One region of the Shewanella sp. 2_MG-2023 genome, then DNA from elsewhere that is predicted to be linked to it. Evidence: predicted binding sites of a transcription regulator. Region 1 holds the regulator's gene; the other holds the start of a gene.
What was found. Region 1 encodes LexA, which represses DNA repair genes until DNA is damaged. Its sites were predicted from a motif close to TACTGTATNNNNATACAGTA; they were not measured.
Positions count from the first base shown of each region.

Region 2: the regulator LexA is predicted to act here: its motif matches at 2,627-2,646, upstream of dinG (ATP-dependent DNA helicase DinG).

Region 1 is NZ_JAUOSO010000010.1:13,205-17,649, reverse strand. It holds gene coxB (cytochrome c oxidase subunit II) at 1-1,009, opposite strand, end outside; gene Q4600_RS11275 (cell division inhibitor SulA) at 1,452-1,958, opposite strand; gene lexA (transcriptional repressor LexA) at 1,955-2,572, opposite strand; gene plsB (glycerol-3-phosphate 1-O-acyltransferase PlsB) at 2,991-4,445, shown strand, end outside.
Region 2 is NZ_JAUOSO010000011.1:159,612-164,056, reverse strand. It holds gene Q4600_RS12740 (TSUP family transporter) at 1-492, opposite strand, end outside; gene dinG (ATP-dependent DNA helicase DinG) at 501-2,576, opposite strand; gene Q4600_RS12730 (DNA polymerase II) at 2,812-4,445, shown strand, end outside.

The sequences.
Region 1 (4,445 bases):
TAGCAAATGCTTGCATTGCAGTGCCTGCTTTACCATTAACCACGATATCAACATGATGACTTACCGGGCCTTTAATCAGTGGACTACCAATCAGAGATGGGAATACACCAGGGAGACCTGCACCGTTTGGTTGGTGACATGCGGCGCAAACGCCCATATAGACTTGCTCACCTTGAGCCATTAACTCGTCATATGTGAGTGTTTGTGAAAGTGAAGCTTCAGCTGCAGCTTTGGCATCTACGGCTAGCTGCTTTTGGTCAAGCAGCCATTGCTCATAATCAGCTTCGGAAACGGCTTCAACCACGATTGGCATAAAGCCGTGATCTTTGCCGCACAACTCAGCACATTGGCCACGATAGGTGCCGATTTTATCGATTTTTGTCCATGCTTCATTAATGAAACCAGGGTTAGCATCTTTTTTAACCGCAAATGCAGGTACCCACCATGAGTGAATAACATCATCACTGGTCATCAAGAATCGAACTTTACGATTAATAGGTAATACGAGAGGTTTATCGACTTCTAATAAGTAAGTTTCAGTCTTTTCCGCAGAGCCTTGGATTTGCTCTGCAGGCGTTGAGAGTAAACTAAAAAACTCGACATCTTCGTTGAAATAGCTGTAATGCCATTTCCACTGAGAGCCAGTCACTTTAATGGTTAAATCTGCATCGCTAGGATCTTCCATAGCAATCAGAGTTTTAGTGGCAGGAATTGCCATACCAATAAGGATGATAAATGGCACGATTGTCCATGCTATTTCGACCTTGGTACTGTCATGAAAATCAGCCGGCACTGCGCCTTTTGATTTTCTGTGGTAGATCATTGAGTAAATCATGATCCCAAAGACCACAACACCGATAGCACAACAGATATATAGAATAATCATGTGGAGGTCATAAACCTTGCCACTGATTTCTGTTACGCCTTGCGTCATGTTAAGCGGCATATCAGCCGCCGCAAGCGGTACTGCAAATAGCAGCACCATTAATCCATACAACAATCGCTTCACAAGACCACTCCTCTGCCAATTGCGATTTGCAATAACAACAAGGAAAAGTCACACAGTAATACTCTGCTCTATGCAAACTTCTCTATTCCCGAAAAAGTTTGATCACTTCAAAGTACACGGTGGCTGCGAGTATCAATACTCGATTATTCTATTGGTTTATGGTGGCCACACTTGTACCTAATACTGAACTTTTCAATTCTTAAATTGACGCTTTTTATTCAAGGCTTTCTATACCGCATGGTACCAGCACAATCTTTACAGCGTTTTGTAGCTTTTTATCATTTTATAAACTCAAGAGTGACAGCAAATTGTTACTCTCTTGTTAACTACATTACTTGGAGATTAAATATTGATCAAGATCACTTTATCATCTAATTTGCTGAAAAAAGGCGCAAAAAAAAGCCCTTCACATAAATGAAGGGCTTTTTAAAGAGAGATTTGTTTAGTGAAAAGCAGATAAATTTAAGCTTGTTGGTGTTACAGAAGTATTGGCACCCATATGTTCATCATGTAAGTGAGTATTTACATCTTCAATGATGACACCTTGTGCTAATGCGCTTTTAGCAACCAATTGAATGCGTCGATTATCACGCGCATCTAGTGGTGTAGTCCAAGTAATAACGGCACTGGAAGTACCACTTGTTAGTGCTTTTTCCATCGCCCAAAGCGTTTCTACTTCATCTTTAGTGTGAACAAGTAAAACACGATCCATGCGAACGTTAGCGTTAGCCAATATTTGTTTATAGCCAATATGCGGAGGATTAATCAGTACAATCCAACGACCTTGCTGGCTTAAAATGGCCAAATGGCTGCACAACTGGGTTAACTCAGTTAAGCCTTGGTTGGCACTTTGCTTAGTTTCAATGCCTTGTTTAACTGGCGCAGTTGTTGATGTCATATCGACCCATAAGCCTGGATGACGTGGTGCATTACCTAATAATGTGTTCATAACCAACCTCCATTTCGGATAACGCCAACTGCAAGCCCTTCAATTGTCAGGCTCTGGCATGTTAAATCTACTTTAATCGGCGAATATTGTTCATTTTCTGCGTGCAGATAAACAACGTTGCCTTTCTTTTCAAAACGTTTAACTGTGACGTCATCATCTACGCGAGCGACGACCACTTGACCATTTTTAGCTTGCTGCATTTTGTGAACAGCTAATAGGTCACCTTCAATAATGCCAATGTCTTTCATACTGTCGCCACGAACTCGTAGTAAGAAATTAGCATTTGGTTTGAACATTTCAGGATCAACTTGGAAGTATTGTTCAACATGTTCCAGCGCAAGAATAGGTTCACCTGCTGCAACTTGTCCGATAAGAGGGAGGCCTTCTTCAACTTCCTCTTCTTCCTGAATCATGCGGATTCCGCGTGAAGTACCAGGAATAATTTCGATACAGCCTTTCTTCGCCAGCGCCTTTAAATGTTCTTCGGCAGCGTTAGCACTTTTAAAGCCTAATCTAGTGGCAATTTCTGCACGAGTCGGTGGCATACCTGTCTCAGCAATATTACATTTAATTAGTTCTAGAATTTCAGCTTGTCGTGGCGTTAAAGGTCTCATATTGATTCCTGTTTTTTTATACAGTGACTGTCATTATATACAGTATCTTTGGTCGCGCAAGTATTAACCAATGAAATTTATGCTATCTGCTGGTTTATTGTTGTTTTTATTATCTGACATTGTATTTTAGTTGTTGTAAATCATTATCTTAGTTGTTTTTGGTTATGTATGTTTTTTATTGGCACTAATTTTAATATTAGTACTTAACAGAGAGATTTTAGGTCGATACAGTATATTTATACAGTACTGTTGATGCATTTCGTCCAGCATAAATCAGCGTTGGAATTGCTTAATTATTTTCAGCTAATGGTCTTCATATTGCTGCTCAATTGTTAAATACAGATAAGCAGGTTAGTGAATCCCATCTAGATTCTGGTATCCTATGCGCAATAAATCGTTGTAGATAATGCGAATACTCATGCTAAAACCAGATTCTATCATTGCTAAATCGTTGCGTTGGATTCAGAAATTAATGGTACACAGTGTTGTTGTGCCTGAAGATCCGTTCGCTGACTTAAATCTAGATCCAGAAAAGCCAGTGGTCTATGTCATGAAGACAGAGTCGCTGAGTGACATTGCTGCTTTGCATGAAATGTCGGCTAAGTTTGGCTTACCAAGTCCTTATGAAAGACTGGATGTTGATGGTTTAAATACCCCAAGAATTGTCTGTGTTGAAGGACGAAAGCCGCTGTTTGGCAAGCGCCACAGTGGTGAGAAATTTGTCGCCAATTTCACCAAACTACTCGAATTACATCAAAAGAATAAAGAGTTAGATATTCAGTTGGTGCCTGTTAGTCTTTATTGGGGACGTATTCCTGGTAAGGAAGATGACACCATGACCGCTGCCGTGTTTGAGCGCGAAAACCCGACTTGGCTGCGTAAGTGGTTAATGATCCTGTTTTTAGGTCGCCATAACTTTATTCAATTCTCTAATGCAATGTCATTACGTTACATGGCTGATGAGCATGGTACGGATGTCAGTATTGCCCATAAACTCATCCGCGTGGCACGAGTCCATTTCAGACGTCAACGTAAAGTGATGACAGGACCGCAACTGCCAAACCGCCAAGCGATGTTCAACTCGTTACTTAAGTCAGAATCTATTACTAAAGCGATTCAAGAAGAAGCGGCGAATAAAAAGATATCTGAAGAAAAAGCGCGCGAAAAAGCCATTGAATACCTCGATGAAATTGCCGCTGATTATTCTGATAACTTGATCCGCATTGCTGAGCGCTTTTTAACTTGGTTATGGAATAAGTTATACAGTGGTATCAGTATTAAAAGCGCCGAAAAAGTCAGAAAGCTACACCATGACGGCCATGAAATTGTCTATGTGCCATGTCATCGTAGCCATATGGATTACTTATTACTGTCTTACATCCTTTATTATCAAGGCATGGTACCACCGCACATTGCTGCCGGAATTAACTTAAACTTTTGGCCTGCGGGGCCAATGTTCCGTCGTGGTGGTGCGTTCTTTATTCGTCGTAGTTTCAACGGCAATAAATTATATACCGCCGTATTCAGAGAATATTTAGATCAATTATTTGCCAAAGGTTATTCAGTTGAGTACTTCACTGAAGGTGGTCGCTCACGTACAGGTCGTTTACTAGCGCCAAAAACGGGCATGCTAGCGATGACTGTGAACAGTGTTTTGCGTGGTATCGAGCGTCCAGTGACATTGGTGCCTGTGTATTTGGGTTACGATCACGTGATGGAAGTGTCGACTTACCATAAAGAGTTAAGCGGTAAGAAGAAGCAAAAAGAATCGGTGTGGCAGGTATTTGGTGCATTACGTAAGTTAGGTAATTTTGGTCAAGGTTATGTCAATTTTGGCGAACCCATTAACGTACAACAATTCTTGAACCAACAA
Region 2 (4,445 bases), on a different contig from region 1:
AAATGCACCAATCCCAGGACCGGCAAAGCCATCGTATCCACCTAATAGTACACCTTGAGCAGTTTGTTTTTGTTTGCATGGGGATGTCATCGGAGCGGCTTTTAGATTCTCGCCCATTGCTTTGGGGCTAAATAAGGTATAGATGGCGATACTGATAATAACTAAAGGTAAGATTTTCTCGAGCCAAGCAGCATCTATAAGATATACAAAAATACTACCTAAAATTGCACCGAAAAAAGTCGCGATAAAGGCGGTTCGCCAAAATCTTAAGTTAATAAGCTGTTGCTTATAATAAGTATACCCAGCAGTCATTGAACCAAAGCAAGCTGCTAGTTTATTGGTACCAAGTGCTAAATGGGGCGGTATTCCCATTGTTAATAATGCAGGAATAGATAATAATCCACCACCACCCACTACAGCATCAATAAAACCGGCCACAAGACCAATAACGGCCAAGATTACCCAGTGGCTTGGATCTAACAAGAATTCCAAATAATTACCTATTCTATAACTTTACGAAATGGCGGAAGGGCATCAAGTAATGATTTGCCATAACGCTTAGTAATAAGACGTCTATCTAAAATGGTTACGCGACCATAGTCATCTTCTTTACGGAGTAATCTACCACAACTCTGGATTAATTTGCGTGAAGCATCTGGAATAGTTAGCTGCAGGAATGGATTGCCACCTTTACTCTTTATGTATTCAGCATGTGCTTGTTCAACGGGTGAGGTTGGCACCGCAAACGGCAATTTAGTCACGATTAAGTTAGTTAAATAATCTCCCGGTAAATCTAACCCTTCTGAGAAACTGCCAGTACCAAAAATTATGCTTGGTTTACCTTCATCGCAGCGTTGTTTGTGTTGTTGCAATATTTGTTGTCTTGGCATGGTTCCTTGAACAAAAAGTTGCTCTTTAGGTATTTTGCCACTGACTTGATCTGTGACCTTTTCCATTTGCCAATATGAGGCAAATAAAACCAATGTCGCCATTTCATCTTCAACTAGTGCAATGATTTGTTCAGCTAGTTCGTCAGTATAGGCATCTTCTGTTGGCTCGTTATTCATCTGTGGGATAAATAAAGTGGCATTATTTTCGTAATCAAATGGCGATAGTAGTGCTAAGAAGCGACTGCCATCATTAAGGGATAGACCAACTTGATGAGCAAAATGATTGAAATTATTTAATGCTCGAAGCGTTGCACTACATAATACGACCCCCGCTGCTTTTTGCCACAGCATGTGTTCAAGCATAAAGCCAACTTCAATAGGGGAGGCGCAGAATAAGTAATCCTGTTGTTTTCCGGTAATTAATTCTGCCCAACGTGCCATCGGAGCACCTTTTTTCGAATCCTCTTTAGCTAACATTTTCCAAAGCTTACTTAAGTTCTCAAGTCGCTGCAGGATAAATCCCGCTTCTGAGAGAACGGCTTCAGATTGATGCTTAGGCAATTCACCATCTTTAATGGCTTCACTGAGCACAGATTGAATTTTGTTAAACTGTTTGACGGCTAGATTTGAGGTGGTCGCTAAATTTTCGGCCTGTATTAGTAATGACTCTGGTAATTTGCCATTTTCAAAACGTAATCGAGTTTCTGGGTTCGCAAATAATTTAGGCTGCGTATCGCAAAAATGCGCCACTTGATTAAGTTGAGTCACTAAATCGCCAATATGGTCAAGCATGGCTTGTACTGGCGCAATGATATGAGTCGTTTTAAGTTGATTTTGCAGTTTTGAGCAAGTTTTCGAGGCTTTTTCTAACCAGTCACTGGCTCCTCTTAGTGTGGCTTGCGCACTGGAAAAGTCTCTGGCAACGGTTGGCAGGTGATGGGCTTCATCAATAACGTAAAACATATCTTCAGGCTCAGGTAAAATCACCCCGCCGCCAAGCTCTAAGTCAGCAAATAATAGACTGTGGTTTACAATTAATACGTCCCAAGTTTCGACGTCTTCGCGCGCTTTATGAAATGGACAGTTGTGGTGACTGGACATTTGACGATGGCAGCTGTGCTTGTCACAACAGATTTGTTGCCATAAGAAGTCTGGTAATGGTTGCTCTAAAGTATCAATTTCGCCATTCCATTTACCTGCCTGAAAATCTTGATGCAGTACTTTTAGTAAGTCAATTTGGCTTTGGTCAGGTTTGGTTTGCCACATTGCTAATTGTGATGTGTCTTCTGGACCAATCATTGCTGCAAGTTTTGCTAGGCAAACGTAGCGCTGTCTTCCTTTTACGAGACCAAATTTAAAGTCGACACCTGATTGCTGTAAAAAGAAGGGCAGGTCTTTGTGCAATAATTGTTCTTGAAGGGCCACAGTTGCGGTGGCAATACATACTTTTTTCTTGCTGGCTAATGCAAGTGGAATAGTACCTAAGATATAAGAAAGAGATTTACCAATACCGGTACCAGCTTCACAAACCATGATCCTGCGATGTTTATCATAATCACCAGCTAATGTTTTAGATATTTCAGCCACCATGTAGTTTTGCTCTCTACGAGAACGAAAATTTGGCATCGCAGTCGCAATATCTTTATAGATAGTGCGGATCTGAGTTTTAATATGATCCGTTAACATGTATGGCCCATTAGTAATCTTTACTTACTAATTCTTTATTTGCTGGTATATGCTGTACATAATAACAGTGATTTTAAATGTTCGGAATAAATAATCGAACGTTTATAGCGTCTTTAGCGACACAGGTAAGTAATTTAGTGGTAAAGATAAGTTTATTTAGTTAACTGAAAATACTTATTTGCCCCAACGATAGGTTAATCATGCATAAACAGACGATTTCAGGGCAACATTGTAGATGACAATACAAAATTCAATAGGCACTGATACTAGCACTAGCACTAGCACTAAAACTAACAATGATGCTTTACTTTCGATCAAAGGAAGGGTGCTGACTAGACATGCGACTTATCGTCACGGCCGATTAATGCTGCAATATTATATAAAAACAGAAACAGGACCGGCACTCATTGAACTAGAACAAGCTGAAGTTATCTGTTTTTGTAAACAAAGTGACAGTGAATTGATTCTCGGTCATTTCAATTCAGGTATACGTATTGAGCCTATCAGTTTAAAAAACTTTAAGCATCAAGCTGTTTCATGCATCTATTTAAAGTCAACGACAGTACAGAAGCAATTGCTCAGAATTGCCAATGATGCAGGAATCGAGATCTATGAAGCCGATATAAGGGCAGAGCAACGTTATCTTATTGAGCGATTTATTGCGTTAGATGCAGAGTTCATTGTTTCTGCTGACTCAAGCAATGCAGAAACACCTTTATCACTGACTGAGGGGGCTACTTTTGCAAGTGCTAGCCATTCGAATGACCCACTAGCATGCTATGCAGCATTCAAAACAAGAAAGGCAGATTTAGCCATTCCATTATCAATGATTTCACTGGATTTTGAATGCAGCCCATCTGGAGAGTTGTACTCAGTTGGATTATATGGCTCTCAATCAGCACTTGATAATCAAAGCCCCTTATATAAAAAAGTCATTATGCTTGGTCGACCTGATTTTGACGCTGATGAGATTAATGAGTCTGATGATAGCGTTGAATATATTCAATGGGTTGATGACGAAGTGGCATTAATCCATCAGTTAATTCATTGGTTCAATGAATATGATCCTGACATTATTATTGGCTGGGCAGTGGTTACCTTTGATTTAGCACTTCTATATAGGCGTTGTCAGTATCATCGAATTCCTTTGTTAATCGGTCGTGGTGGTACAGAATTATCATGGAAAGTTGAAGATAAATTCAGACCAGAAACGCTGTCTTTACCAGGAAGGGTTGTTTTGGATGGTATTGACTGGATAAAAGCGGCATTTTATCAATTTGAGCGATATTCACTCGAACATGTCTCGCAGCATTTATTAGAAGAAGGTAAAGCCATTGATCATGTTGAAAATAGAGGGCAAGAGATTTGCCATTTATTTGCTAATGACAAAAAAGCACTCGCTTTTTATAACCTGACAGATTGCCGACTGGTTTGGGATATTTTTCAAAAAACACAATTATTGGCTTTTGCCTTAGAAAGAGCAAAGTTGACGGGATTAGAATTTGGCCGAGTTGGAGCATCGGTTGCTGCTTTTAATAATCTCTATCTTCCGCATTTACATCGAAGTGGCTATGTTGCCCCTGCAAGAGCAACAAGTCATGGCTTAGAGTCACCAGGTGGTTATGTGATGGACTCTATTCCTGGTTTTTATAAGGATGTATTAGTTCTCGATTTTAAGAGTTTATACCCTTCAATTATTCGTACTTTTTTAATCGACCCCAAAGGATTAATAGAAGCGGAAAATCAACTTAAGGAGCATACTGTCCCAGGTTTTTTAGAGGCTCAATTTAGTCGTGATAATCCCATTTTACCAAAACTTATTGCTCAGCTCGCTGCGCAAAGAGATTTAGCTAAACTTAATCATGATAA